Linked DNA regions of Thiocapsa bogorovii. The protein of the gene in region 1 interacts with the protein of each later gene in a pairwise test. Links are inferred from orthologs where the notes say so. Each region holds a gene or a part of one and is shown on either strand. Other genes may lie near its edges.

Evidence for each region. Proteins that work in one complex are often made in the same cells at the same time.
Region 2: the proteins of LT988_RS04570 (region 1) and dnaB interact in binary tests that used the Escherichia coli proteins (3 or more experiments, as listed by UniProt). The link is inferred for Thiocapsa bogorovii from one-to-one orthologs.

Annotation. Positions count from the first base shown.
Region 1 is NZ_CP089309.1:994,779-1,001,885, forward strand. The notes cover bases 1,026-3,956. They hold LT988_RS04570 (UvrD-helicase domain-containing protein), read right to left. Parts: upstream 3,529-3,956; coding sequence 1,522-3,528; downstream 1,026-1,521. Other genes in these bases: LT988_RS04575 (DUF2782 domain-containing protein), read left to right, coding at 3,703-3,956. In the rest of the region: LT988_RS04555 (hypothetical protein), read right to left, coding at 1-555; LT988_RS04560 (hypothetical protein), read right to left, coding at 569-913; more of LT988_RS04575, read left to right, coding at 3,957-4,053; LT988_RS04580 (TRAP transporter small permease subunit), read left to right, coding at 4,190-4,765; LT988_RS04585 (TRAP transporter large permease), read left to right, coding at 4,758-6,143; LT988_RS04590 (PilZ domain-containing protein), read right to left, coding at 6,188-6,544; LT988_RS04595 (glycosyltransferase), read right to left, coding at 6,660-7,107. UniProt on the Escherichia coli protein: Rep helicase is a single-stranded (ss)DNA-dependent ATPase involved in DNA replication; it can initiate unwinding at a nick in the DNA. It binds to ssDNA and acts in a progressive fashion along the DNA in the 3' to 5' direction.
Region 2 is NZ_CP089309.1:313,247-320,238, reverse strand. What follows is about bases 2,427-5,242. They hold dnaB (replicative DNA helicase), read left to right. Parts: upstream 2,427-3,045; coding sequence 3,046-4,440; downstream 4,441-5,242. Other genes in these bases: LT988_RS01475 (helix-turn-helix domain-containing protein), read right to left, coding at 4,901-5,140; rplI (50S ribosomal protein L9), read left to right, coding at 2,439-2,888. In the rest of the region: LT988_RS01505 (SRPBCC family protein), read left to right, coding at 58-510; rpsF (30S ribosomal protein S6), read left to right, coding at 684-1,097; rpsR (30S ribosomal protein S18), read left to right, coding at 1,113-1,349; LT988_RS01490 (DUF2232 domain-containing protein), read left to right, coding at 1,358-2,290; LT988_RS01470 (TlpA family protein disulfide reductase), read left to right, coding at 5,326-5,529; LT988_RS01465 (ABC transporter permease), read right to left, coding at 5,570-6,358; LT988_RS01460 (ATP-binding cassette domain-containing protein), read right to left, coding at 6,358-6,992. UniProt on the Escherichia coli protein: The main replicative DNA helicase, it participates in initiation and elongation during chromosome replication. Travels ahead of the DNA replisome, separating dsDNA into templates for DNA synthesis.

The DNA.
Region 1 (7,107 bases):
GAGGAACAGGAGCTTGCCCAGCTCGTCGATGGCGGCGTTGGTGGGTTTGACGCCCCCACGGGAGTAGATGGCCTCGTGTAGTTGGTCGAACTTGCGCTGGATGGCCCGGAAGTCGCCGCGGTGATACTCGGCCGAGACCTCTTGCACCATGCGCGTGCGGGTCTCGGAGATCGGCCGGGCGACGGTCTTCCAGTCATCTCGGGCCGGCAGGGCTGAGATCTGGGCGTCCTTCTCGACGTCGAAGATGAAGTCGTTCTCGCCATCCCAGAGCCAGACGAAACGGAAGGGCTTGCCCTCGGCGGCACCGAGTCCGGCCTTGAACTTGGCATCGTCCTGCACCGACGCCTTCGAGGCATCGCCGGGCTCACCACTTGCAAACAGGATGACGGGCTCGTCATCGTCCAACCCAACCAGCTCCGCGGTCTCCGCCATAGAGCCGTCGCCGAGGGGATCAAACAGGGCGAAGCTGGCCTCGATCTGCTGATAGCCGAGCTGTTCGAGCTTCTCGCGCGCGCCATCGCGCAGTGCGTCTGGATTGGTTTTTTTATTGGCCATTGAGGTCCTCTCGTCAGCGACGTCGGTTGAAAATGTTGGTGCCGACGACGACGTATTGCGCCGCCAGGAGCTCGCGGACTTGGTGCTCCGCCAGACCGGTGTCGCTCGCTACGCCTCGAACCGCACTGGCAAAGGGAACACCGCGGCGACCGACGAAATACTTCTCAGCCGACTCCCGAACGCGGCGCTCATCGCTGATCGCGCTGCCGCGCGCGGCCGACTTGTCGGTACCCGTTCGCTCCAGGGTCGGGTCGAGGCGCATCAGCAGCAGCGCGCGTTCGGTGCCTCCGCTCTGAGCGAGTTCCGGCAATGCCTCGGCGACGCGTTCTGCAGTGGCCGGGGTTTGCCAGTCTTTCAATCACCCGATCCGAGAAAGTCGGAGACGCGGCGGTAGCGGAGCATCGTGGCTGGGCCACGATGTCGATCAGGTCAGCCGGAGTGGAGTCTCACCGTCTTCAGAAAGAAGATATGTGGGCACGGAGTGCAGGAGTTAGTTTCGGTGACCTCGATCCGGTGGCCCGCCGGCCATAGGCACAGCAGGGGCACGCCCTGGGCACATGGCCCAAAACAGCATCTGTAGGTCAGTGTGCCCGGGATGTGGGCAGGAATCAGAGACGTAGCCGCGAAGTTTGACTTCAGGTTTCTGATGACAGGAATCGATCGGCGTAGGCCGGTCGCGTTCCGAAGCGGTAAATATTTGAAAAAGATTTGATTTGGCGCGCCCGACAGGATTCGAACCTGTGACCCCAGCCTTCGGAGGGCTGTACTCTATCCATCTGAGCTACGGGCGCTTTTTGCGGTTTCGCTATCCGGGGTGTCGCCGCTCGGTTCGATACCAGCGCAATCTCGATTCGCGAAGACCGTAAAATATACTGCGATTCGCCTCGGGCGTCCATGGGCTCTTGCACCGATGCTCAGCAGCAAAAGCGCCGGCCTGCATTCGGTCGGCCGCTCGGGGTACAGTGCTCAGTCAACGTCGAGGATTCCCTTCAGTGCATGCAGATGGCTCAAGCCTCGGGCTTTGCGGTTCTCGGGGGTCTCGTCGCGCGCATTGTCCCAGCGTAACTGATCCCGCGGCAGCTCGGAGAGGAAGCGGCTGGGCTCGCTGGTCACCCACTCGCCGTAGCGTTTACGCCGCCGCGTGAGTGTGAAGGTGAGTGTGCGTTGCGCACGGGTGATGCCGACATAGGCAAGCCGGCGTTCCTCCTCGATGGTCTCCTCCTCGATGCTGGTGCGGTGTGGAAGCAGCTCCTCTTCCATGCCGACCAGGAAGACGTGCGGGAATTCCAGGCCCTTGGCGGCGTGCAGGGTCATGAGGCCGACCCGGTCGCCGCCTTCGTCCTCGTCTTGACGTTCCATGACGTCCATCAGGGTGAGATGGGTCGCCATCTCGGCGAGTGTCTTCTCTTGCAGCTCGCCCTTTTTGAGTGCGCCGAGCCAGTCGAGCAGATCGGTGATGTTGGCGTAACGGCGGTCGGCGACGGCCTGGCTCGAGGCGTTCTCGCGCAGCCAGGAGGCGTAGTCGATCGTCTCGACCAGCGTGCGCATGGTCCCGACGGGGTCGCTTGCGCCGCGTCGGGCATGCTCGGAGACCAGTACGCTGAAGGCGTGGAGACGCTCGCGTTGGCGCTCGTTCAGGTGTTCGCCGAGACCGAGCTCGCCGCAGGCTTCGAGCAGATGGATGCCGCGCTCGCGGGCATAGTTGGCGAGCTTCTCCAGGGTCGTCGGGCCAATCTCGCGCCGCGGGGTGTTGACGATGCGCAGGAAGGCGGCATCGTCCTGCGGATTGGCGATCAGGCGCAGATAGGCCATCAGGTCCTTGACCTCGGCACGGGCGAAGAAGGACGTCCCGCCGCTCAGGACGTAGGGCACGTTGTGCTCGCGCAGGGCCTTCTCGAAGGTACGCGCCTGATGGTTGCCGCGATAGAGGATGGCAATGTCGCCGAACTCGGCCCCTTCGGCGAACTTGAGATGTAGGATCTCGGAGACGACCTGCTCGGCCTCGTGGACCTCGTCCTTGCAGTGCAGCACTCGCGGCGGCTCGCCCGGACCGTGCTCGCTCCAGAGCCGTTTCTCGAAGACATGCGGGTTGTTCGCGATCAGGGTGTTGGCGAGTCCGAGGATGGTCGCGCTGGAGCGGTAGTTCTGTTGCAGCATGATGACCTTCAGATGCGGATAGTCGGTCTGCAGCCGGGCCAGGTTCTCGGGCCGTGCACCGCGCCAGGCGTAGATGGATTGGTCGTCGTCGCCGACCACGGTGAAGGCCGCCCGCGGGCCGACGAGCCGACGAACCAGATCGTATTGCGCCCCGTTGGTGTCCTGGTATTCGTCGACCAGCAGGTAGCGGATTCTGCCTTGCCAGGTCTCGCGCAGCTCCGGGTGCTCGGCGAGCATCCGGGCCGGACCAAGAATGAGGTCGTCGAAGTCGACCGCGTTGTAGGCACGCAGGCTGCGTTCGTAATCGGCATAGAGCGCGGCGAGCCGGGCCTCGAAGTCGTCCTCGGCGTGGCTGGCGGCCTGGCTCGGGTCGATCAGGTCGTTCTTCCAACGGGAAATGCGATGTTGGATCGCCGCCGGGCTGAAGGCGTCGCCGCCCTTGGTATGGCGCAGGTGCTCTTTGATCAGGGCCTCGGCGTCCTGCGCGTCAAGGAGCGAGAACCGGGGGCGCAAGCCCGCGCGCTCGGGGTGTCGACGCAGCATGTCGAGGCCCAGCGTATGAAAGGTCGAGATGGTCAGACCACGCGTCTCGGCGCCCTTGATCCTGCTGCCGACCCGCTCGCGCATCTCGCGCGCGGCCTTGTTGGTGAAGGTCAGTGCGCAGATGTGGCGGGGCGAGATCCCGCCCGGGCCGATCAGGTGGGCGATCTTGCGGGTGATCACACGGGTCTTGCCGGATCCGGCACCGGCCAGGACCAGGAGCGGCCCGGCGGTGTAGTGCACGGCCTCGAGTTGTCTGGGGTTGAGTCCGCTCATGCGGGATCCTTTCGGGTGCGGGCGATCCGGTGCCCGCATCGCGCAAGGCCGCCTCGGGTTCGGGCCGACAAAGATACCCTATCGGCATCGGTCTAGCGCACCTGCGGATGAGGCAATCCGGGTGCGTTCGTACTACCATGCAAGTCTTTCAATCGACGGTGAGATGGTGGCCCCGTGACGAAGACGATCCTGCTGACGATCCCGCTGATGCTTTGCCTCGGGATGGCGTACGCGCAAGAGGAGCCACCGGCAGCGGCCGGCGGTGGATTTCTGGAGGCGCCGACGGTCATTCCGTCTCCGATCACCGGGGAACCGGTTGAGCCCGAGATCACCATTATCGAATCCGGCGACCAGGTCATCTACGAATACCGGATCCGCGGGGTGCTCTACATGGTCCGGATTCAACCCCAGTTCGGACCGCCCTACTTTCTCTTCGACACCAACGGCGACGGGGTTCTTGACATGCAGGAGAACGCGGCGAACAGCGTCTCGATACCGCAGTGGGTCCTGTTCGAATGGAACTGAAGTCGGATCGAGCGGCATCCGGGTGACACGTCGATCTTGAGTCCGCGAGCGGCCGAGCCGCCCGCGCCGTTCGGCCCCTTCCAATGTCTCGTCCGAGTCGCCTGTTTCTGCGCAATACAGACGCCTGGAGCTCCGTATGAGGAACCATCCCCGAACGGGAGGCCCGACCCGCCTGCTTGTGTTCGCCGATCGGATCGACGCCGTCGTCCGACAAATCGGCGAATGGGCGACCTGGCTTTCACTTGCCATGGTGCTGGTCACCTTCGCCGTGGTGGTCCTGCGCTATGCGTTCGACATCGGCTCGATAGCGCTGCAGGAGTCGGTGACCTACATGCATGCCGTCCTCTTTATGCTCGGCATCGCCTATACGCTGGGACGCAACGGCCATGTGCGGGTCGATATCCTCTACGAGCGTCTCTCGCGTCGCGGCCGTGCTCGGGTGGATCTGATCGGAACCCTCCTGCTGCTGATCCCCGTGTGCGTCCTGATCATCTGGCTCGGTTGGGCCTACGTTGCTGAATCCTGGCGTGTTCAGGAGGCATCCCGCGAGACCGGCGGCCTTCCTGCGGTCTATCTGTTGAAGAGTCTCATCCTGATCATGCCGATCCTGCTTTTGGCGCAGGGCCTGTCGAATGCGCTGCGCAATGGACTCTTCTTGGCCGGGATGGAAGAGGCGCTGCCGCCCTCCGACGGAGAGATGGGCCGTGCATGAGATGATGCCTGTGCTGTTGTTCGTCGGTGTCGTCGTCACCCTGCTGGCCGGCTACCCGGTGGCTCTGTCGTTGGGGGGCACGGCGCTTGCTTTTGCGCTGGTCGGCGAGGTCTTCGGGCTCTTCGAGCCGGCGTTTCTCGAGGCGCTGCCCAACCGACTCTACGGCGTCATGACCAACGAGACGCTGATCGCGGTCCCGCTCTTCGTCTTCATGGGCGTCATGCTCGAGCGCTCGCGTGTGGCCGAGAGTCTGCTCGACACCATGGCGATGCTGTTCGGACCCCTACGCGGCGGGCTCGGGATCTCGGTCACACTCGTGGGCATGCTGCTGGCCGCGAGCACGGGCATCGTCGGAGCGACGGTCGTGACCATGGGCCTGTTATCTCTACCGATCATGATGCGCCGCGGCTATTCTCCGAGCTTGGCGGCGGGAACCATCTGTGCATCGGGGACCCTGGGGCAGATCATCCCGCCTTCGATAGTGCTCGTCCTGCTGGGAGATGTGCTCTCGTCTGCCTATCAGCAGGCCCAACTGGAGATGGGTATCTGGTCGCCGGAGACGGTCTCGGTCGGCGACTTATTTGTCGGTGCCTTGGTGCCCGGATTGATGCTGGTCGGTCTTTACATCCTCTATATCGTGGGTATTGCCGTCTTTCGACCCGAGTCGGTACCGGCGATTCCACGTGAGGACCGACCGGTCGGCGGAGCCGCTCTGGCCTGGCGGGTCGTCTCGGTGTTGATCCCGCCACTCTTTCTGGTTGTGGCGGTGTTGGGGTCGATTCTAGGTGGGTTTGCGACACCGACCGAGGCCGCGTCGGTGGGCGCGGTCGGTGCGCTGATCCTGGCCGCGACGCGAGGTCGGCTGACCCTGTCGACACTGCGTGAGGTCGTGCGTCAGACCACCATGGTGACCAGCATGGTGTTCTTGATCTTCATCGGTGCTGCGATCTTTTCGCTGGTCTTCCGCGGATTCGGCGGCGATGACCTAGTGACCGAGTTTCTCACCGGCTTGCCCGGCGGGACGTTCGGGGCGGTGGCGCTGGTGATGCTGGTGATGTTCCTGCTGGGGTTCATCCTGGACTTCATCGAGATCACCTTCGTGGTGGTCCCGATCGTGGGGCCCGTCCTGCTCGCGATGGGGCTGGATCCGGTCTGGCTCGGGGTCATGATGGCGATCAATCTCCAGACCTCGTTTCTCACACCGCCGTTCGGCTTCTCGCTCTTCTATCTTCGCGGTGTCGCTCCGCCCGAGATCACCACGGTCGACATCTATAAGGGCGTCGCACCCTTTATCCTGATTCAGTTGCTCGTCCTTGGACTGCTTGCGCTCTGGCCTGCGTTGACCACCTGGTTGCCCGGGTTGGTCTATGCATCCTGAGGCCTTTTCCGAACCACTCGGTCGGCAGCGGTGACGCGCGGGAATCAGCGCGCACTCGATCGACGGCCGGTTGAATCGACAGCCTGCGGTGGCGGGGGCTGTCGAGCAAGATCCCGGGTAAGGCCCTGGTAGAGGTCAGGCCGGGGATCCCGGAACATCACGCCGATGCCGGAGCCGCGATGGTGGACCACGATGGCGGGGATGAGCCAATCCTTTCCGAGGCAGGCAAGCTCGAGCTCGACGAGGATACCGGTGGGGAGCGTGAGGTTGCGCACCTCGAGAAACATACCCTGATCGGATAGGTTGCAGGCGCGGGCACAGATGAACCGGCGTTTACGGTAGCGGATAGACACAAGAAGATCGATCGGGTGTCGGGCGCAGTAGCGGCGTTCGATGGCCATTGGATAGTTTCCCCCTCGCTCTTCGGTTTCGCCGGATAGTAGAGGCTCGACTTGACGAATCGGTTGAGGTCGTATGACGGATCGATGAACCTTATCGAGCACGCCGCCGTCTTCATCAGCCATCGCGATGCTGCCAATAGCCCCAGTCATAGGTCCGATATTTCACAGGCATCAGATTCGTATAGAGCAAAGTGCAGCGGATGATCGAATGCACCGTCTTCCGTAATCTGCTGCTTTCTATTCGGCGATGGTCGATCGCATGGACGACCAGATCCTTTTGGAACGAAACCCGAAAGCCCGCTCGTCGAATGCGCCAGACGACCTCCGAGTCCTCGTTGCAGGTCAGTCTCATATCGAAACCGTCCACGCACGCGAGAGCATCTCGCCGTATCAGGAGATTCGAGCCGGACGCGGCAGGAAATCCGCATGCATGGCTGAGCGCTTGGGCGCGTGCAATGCGGTTGTAATAGTGGCGGAAGCGACCTCGGGAAAGCTTCGGTCCGTAGTAGACCGCACTCCCGGAAAGGGCCGCGAGCCTGTCGAAATAATCCGGCGGAAAAAGG
Region 2 (6,992 bases), 680 kb from region 1 along the record:
TCCATGTTCGGTCCTGCTTACCTGATCAATAGCGCGCATCGGGGGACGGTATCATCCATGGTCAAGACCCAAGTACAGACACTAATTCGTCTTCCGCCCGCGCAGGTCTTCAGCTTCGTGGTGGAGGACTTCCTCCGCAACTACCCCCGCTGGTCGCCGGAGGTGCAGAGTCTTCAGGCGGTGACCCAAGGTCCGATCCGGGTCGGCTGGATCGGTCGACAGATTCGTGTCGATCAAGGCCGCCGCACCGACAGTCGGTTCCGGGTCGTCGCGCTCGAGCCTGGCCGGCGCGTGTCCTTCAAGGGGACCACCGACCCCTACGTGATCGAGTATCGGTTCGATCCCCTCGGCGAGCATACACATCTCACCTTCATCTTCGAGCTCGCGCAGCTCAATTTGGCGCTTCGGCCGTTCGAGAAGCTGATTCGGGTTGCTGCGCAGGATGGTGCCGAGCGCGTCACGCGCAACCTGAAAGGCCTCATCGAATCCGAGCTCGGTGCCGCCGCTTGAGGCGCGCCGACCACTCTGCCGCGGGTACTGCTCGCGAGTCGCCGTCCGCAAACCTTTGACCTAACGTCCGTACCCCGTATAATGCGCGATTCCCCGCACTCCGGGGAACTCCTTGTCTCACCGTTTCGGCCATCTTGCCGTCGCGGGAGGCTGTCAATCCGAAAGGAGCTTCAATGCGACATTACGAAGTAGTCTTCATGGTTCATCCGAGCCAGAGCGAGCAGGTGGCGAGCATGATCGAGCGCTACCAGACGAATCTGCAGAAGCGTGGCGGCGTCGTCCACCGCATGGAGGATTGGGGGCGTCGGCCGTTGGCCTACCCGATCAACAAGGTGCACAAGGCGCATTACGTCTTGATGAACGTCGAGTGCGACCAAGAGGCGATCGACGAGCTCGAAAGCGCTTTCCGGTTCAACGACGCGGTCCTTCGCAACCTGATCGTTCGCCGCGACGATGCCGTGACGGAACCCTCCCCGCTGGTCAAGACGGGCGAAGAGCGCGAGCGCTCGGATGCTCCCGAGGGCGCCAGCCGGCGGGAAGATTCCGCTCGCAGCAGCAACCCCGACAGCACCTCCTCGAGCGACTAAGACGAGACGCCATCCATGGAATCCAGCAATTCACGTTTTTTCCGTCGCAAGCGCTATTGCCGCTTCACCGCCGAAGGCATCACCGAGATCGACTACAAGGATCTCAACCTGTTGAAGGCGTATGTCAGCGAGTCCGGCAAGATCGTCCCAAGTCGGATCACCGGAACCTCGGCGAAGTATCAGCGTCAGCTCGCGCAAGCGGTCAAGCGCGCCCGTTACCTGGCGTTGCTTCCGTACACCGACGGTCACTGATCCGCGGCATGAAGGCGATTGCGGCCTTCGTGATGCGCGGTCCGTCGCAGGCGGCGCTGGTCGCCGCCGCGACGGCCCTGTTGTCGATCCTAGTCCCGCCGTTGGGGCTGCTCAGCGCCGGCTCGATCGGTTTGGTCGCTCTGCGAAGCGGTCCTATTTACGGGCTGCTCGTGAGTGCGGCGGCGACCCTCGGAATGGGCGTCATCGCCTGGTTGGCTTTGGGCTCGCCTTTGCCTGCGCTCGGCGTGCTGTTGATGCTCTGGGTGCCGATTCTGGCCCTGGCACTGCTGCTGCGATACAGCCGGTCTTTGGCGCTGACGCTGCAAGTGGCAGGTGTGTTGGGCGTCCTTCTGGTGTTGTCGGCGTACGGCCTGATGGGCGACCCGAGTGCCACCTGGCTGACGCTCCTCGAGCCGTTCCGGGACGCGCTGGTAAAAGACGGCGTGCTGGACGATCCGGCGAGTGCCGCCGTGTTCGCCGAGCTTGCCGGATGGATGACCGGCGCATTTGCAGCGGCCTTGGTCGCACAGTTGCTGTTCGGGCTCTTTATTGCTCGCTGGTGGCAGGCGCTGCTCTACAACCCGGGGGGGTTTGGCGAGGAGTTTCGGCAGCTGCGTTTGAGTCGTCCTTTCGGGGTCCTCGTCGTCGTGCTGCTGGCGCTTCTTCCCTTCAGCGACGGCGCGAGCCTGACGGCGAATCTATTGCTGGTGCCTGGCGTCCTGCTCCTGTTTCAGGGTCTCGCGGTCGCCCATCAGGTGCGAGCGCTCAAGCAGGCACGGCAGGCGTGGTTGGTGGGGCTCTACGTCTTGGTGGTGTTTTTCATGCCGCAGGCACTGCTGCTGATCGCCTGTATCGGTTTGGTGGACATCTGGGCCGATATCCGGTCTCGGGTTGCACCATCGCCGCCGCCGGGTTCCGGCACAAGCGGGCCGGCGACCTGACCCGTACGGATCGGGCAAGACCGTTTGGCCGAAAGATCTTGACCGGATGAATCAGGTCCCGGCGCATGCGCCGCCCGTTCCGGGGGATCACCCGAGGATCGAGGGTGCAAAACCCTGATCTCGAAGAACTTTTGAGAGGAATACACACGTGGAAGTCATCCTGTTGAAGAATGTCGGTCGCCTAGGAGCGCTCGGCGACAAGGTCAGTGTCCGTCCGGGCTATGGTCGGAACTATTTGATCCCCTCCGGGTTCGCCGTGTCGGCGACCGATGCAAATCTCGAAGCCTTCGAGGCCCGGCGTGCGGAGCTTGAGCAGGTTGCAGCGGAGCAGCTTGCCGAGGCGCGTGCTCGGCGCGATCACTTCGAAGGGATGAGCGTCACGATCGCGCGCCGTGCCGGCGAGCAGGGGCGGCTGTTCGGCTCGGTGGGCACGGGCGACATTGCCGAGGCAGTGACCGCCGCCGGGTTTACGCTGTCGAAGGGCGAGGTCAAACTCTCCGGAGGACCTTTCCGCGCCGCGGGCGAGTATGAGGTGACGCTGCACCTGCATCCGGAGGTCGATGCCACCATCACCGTGGATGTCGTTCCCGAGGACTGAGATGACCGTTCCTCGGCGATCCGGCGGCGAGCGTCCGTCGGATCGCCGGCGCGCCTCGCCCGGAGGCGTCGGGCACGTCACGTGAATCGACTCGAAGGTCTGGCCGAAGCTCTGGCGAGGCCCCGCTTTCTCGCGGATCATTCGGCCGAGGTGGTCTATGTTCGACTCGGATTCCCAAGGCCCGCCGGGCGCGGACTTCGACGAGCTCCGTGTCCCGCCGCACAACATTCATGCCGAACAATCCCTGCTCGGCGGTCTCATGCTGGACAACAGCACCTGGGACCGCATCGCCGACATGGTCACAGAGCGTGACCTTTATCGACGCGAGCACCGCCTCATCTTTCGCGCCATCGCCAAACTGGCCGCGGAGGACCAACCCTTCGATCTGGTGACCCTCGCCGAGACCCTCGAGCGCACCGAGCAGCTCGAAGGCGCAGGCGGGCTTCCTTACCTCGGCACCATCGCCAACGAGACCCCGAGCGCGGCCAATATCAAGGCCTACGCCAAGATCGTCCGCCAGACCTCGGTGCTGCGCCAGATGATCGCCGCGGGTACGGACATCGCCGACAGTGGCTACAATCCCATGGGTCGCGATGCCTCCGAGCTGCTCGATGCCGCCGAGCGCCGCGTCTTCGAGATCGCCGAGCAGGAGGCGCGCGGCGGAGGTGGGTTCCAGCCGATCAAGACCCTGCTCGGGCGCGCGGTCGAGCGTATCGACGCACTCTATCAGCGCGACGAGCCCATCACCGGACTGGCGACCGGTTTCACCGACTTCGACATGATGACCTCGGGGCTGCAGCCCGCGGACCTGATCATCGTCGCGGGACGGCCCTCGATGGGCAAGACCTCCTTCGCCATGAACATGGCCGAGCATGTCGCCATCCAGTCCAAACGCCCTGTGGCCGTCTTCAGTATGGAGATGCCGGGCGATGCGCTGGCGATGCGCATGATGTCTTCGCTCGGGCGCATCGATCAGCACCGCGTCCGAACCGGGCGGCTCGAGGACGACGAGTGGCCACGCCTGACCTCCGCGGTCAACATCCTGGCCGGAGCGTCCATGTTCATCGACGACACCCCCGCCCTCTCCCCGACCGAGGTCCGGGCGCGTGCACGGCGTCTCAAACGTGATCAAGACGACCTGGGTCTGATCGTGCTGGACTACATCCAGCTCATGCAGGCCCCGGGGGTCGGCGAGAATCGGGCAACTGAGATTTCCGCGATTTCACGCTCGCTCAAGGCGCTCGCCAAGGAGCTCAACGTCCCGGTGATCGCACTTTCCCAGCTCAATCGCAGTCTCGAGCAGCGCCCGAACAAGCGGCCGGTGATGTCGGATCTGAGGGAATCGGGCGCGATCGAGCAGGATGCAGACCTCATTGTCTTCATCTATCGCGACGAGGTCTATCACGAGGACACGAAGGAGAAGGGTGTCGCCGAGATCATCATCGCCAAGCAGCGCAACGGCCCCATCGGGACAACCCGACTGACCTTTCTCGGCAAATACACCAAGTTCGAGAACTATATCGGCAATTATTACGGCGAGGGCGGCGACTGACACCCGGTTTGACTAGATCCAGCAGTTGAACGGCCGTCACCCGGCGGGTGGGACGTCAGATGTCCTAGTACCCCGTTCCACCCTATTTTGCGTGCTCAGCGAGGCAGAAGCGTTCGGCGGCTAGGCGCGCGAGTGAAGGAAGAGTGGTCCTCTTTCAAGCTCGCGCAACAACGGCGCCGAACGCTTCTCGCCTCGCCCCTTCGGGAGCCCCCCAAAAGCGCCGGGGCGGCGTTACAGCCCTTGGAAATAGGATCCACTATTCCCCGCGGCCTGTGCCTTGCCCCGGCGCTTTTGGGGGGGCTCTGAGCATGCAAAATAGGGTGGAACGGGGTACTAGTGTCCCGCGCGACATCGACGTGCAGACCACACTGGCGGCCAAGCGGGGGTCAAGAAACGGCCCGACCGTATCCTCGGTGCCTGCCTCCGCCCCGGCCAATCGGGCGTTGGAACCGGACGCGGTTTAGCCGAGACCGAAACGCTTCAGCTTGCGATAGATGGTCCGTTCGCTGATACCGAGCGCTCCCGCGATTTCGCGCCGGTTGCCATTGTGCTTGCTCAACAGGCGTGCGAGCTGTTCGGTTTCGAAGGCATCCAGGCTGCGGGCGAGGGGGCCCTGCGACATCTCGACATGGGCGGGAGCAGGTGGGGCCGCATGGCAGGTCACGACAGGCGACTGGTCCGGTGTCTTGGGAATTCCCATGCCGATCTCGCGTGACGCGGAAGCAGGCGATCCGATAGTAGAGATCTTGCGGGAACCAGGTAACGTTCTGAATCTCCAGGCGCGATTGAAGCCGGGGGCGGCACGGATGCCGCCCGCACGTGGTACACGATGGTGATGACGACGTCGGGTAGAGCCGGCGACGGGCCGCCCACTGGGTCGAGCAGTTGGGGATCGATGTCCCGGTCCTGCTGGATGAGGACGCTACGGTCTTTGGACGCTGGGGCGGCAAGATTTTGCCGACCACCTATGTGCTGGACGGGACCGGCAAGGTCGTCGATGTCGTGCAGGGGCCGCTGGAATGGGACCGTGCCGAAGTCATCGACAACATGCGTCGAATCCTCGACGGCGGGACGTCGCCCGAGCGCTGATCGACTATATCCGGCCGCATTGCGGGTTTGACTCGGGGCGCTAAACCAAAAGCCTGCGTCGGGTCAATGCGACGGCGAGATAAAAGCCGACCGCGGCATAGGCGGCCAGCACCGAGAGGTGCAACAGCACACCGTCGAGCGGTTGGCCCGCGACCAGAGGGCGGGTCAGGGCTACGGCGTGGGTCAGCGGGAAGAGTTGGACGACCGTCTGCATAGCGACGGGCAGCGTGTCGATCGGGTAGAAGACGCCGGATAGGATCAGCATCGGCGTCACGACCAGGACGAAGTAGTAGTTGAAGAAGTCGTAGTTCGGCGCCAACGCCGCCATGATCATGGCCGGTCCGGCAAAGCAGAGCCCGATCAGGAAGGCCACGGGCAGGGCCAACAGGGCGCCGGGACCGGCGACGACGCCGAGCAAGGCGGCCACGGTTAGGATCGCCGCACCGCTGAACAGCGCCTTGGTGGCGCACCAGAGCATCTCGCCGGCGAGGATGTCGTCGAGCGTTAAGGGTGTGGCCAGCATGGCGTCGTAGGTGCGCTGCACGTCCATGCGCGTGAAAACCGAGTACATGCCCTCGAAGCTGGCCGTGGTCATGGCGCTGGACGCGATGATCCCCGAGGCCAGAAATGCCAGGTAGGGCATGTCGGACATGGTGCCGATGAAGCTGCCGAGGCCGAATCCCAACCCTAGCAGGTAGAGCGTCGGTTCGCCGAAGTTCAGCACCACGGCGGGACCGATGAGCTTGCGCCAGACGCGGATGTTGCGGTGCCAGACGGCCAGCGCGCCGTGGCCGGGTCGGGGGAGGATCCAGTGGTCTCGCATGGGCATCAGTCGCGCAGGTCGCGCCCGGTCAGGCGCAGGAAGACGTCTTCCAGGCCCGCCGGGCGATGCAAGTAGATCAGTTCCGGGTCACGCAGCAGAAAGTCGATCAAGGGCGCCGTGTCGCGTCCGTAGCAATAGAGGCTGCTGCCTTGGCGCTCCAATCGGCAGCCGTGACGCTCCGCCAGGACCGTGAAGGCCACGCTGTCGCCGCTGCGGATCTCGATCACCTCCGGCTCGACGTGGCGGCGGATCAGCGCTCGCGGCGAACCCTGATCCAGGATGCGTCCCCGGTCGATGATCACCAGCTCGTCGCACAGCCGCTCGGCCTCTTCCATGTAGTGCGTGGTCAGCAGCAAGGTCGTGCCGCGCGCCTTCAGCTCGGCGAGACGGGCCCAGATGACGTGGCGCGCCTGCGGATCCAGGCCGGTGGTGGGCTCGTCCAGGATCACCAGTTCGGGTCGGTTGATCAAGGCTCGAGCGATGGTCAGACGCCGCTTCATGCCCCCGGACAGGGTGTCGGTCTTGGCGTGGCGGCGCTCCGTTAGGGCGGCGAACTCAAGCAGTTCGGGGATGCGGTTGCGGGCCTCCTGCGCCGGGATGCCGAAGTAGGCGGCGTGCATCTCGAGGTTTTCATCGACGC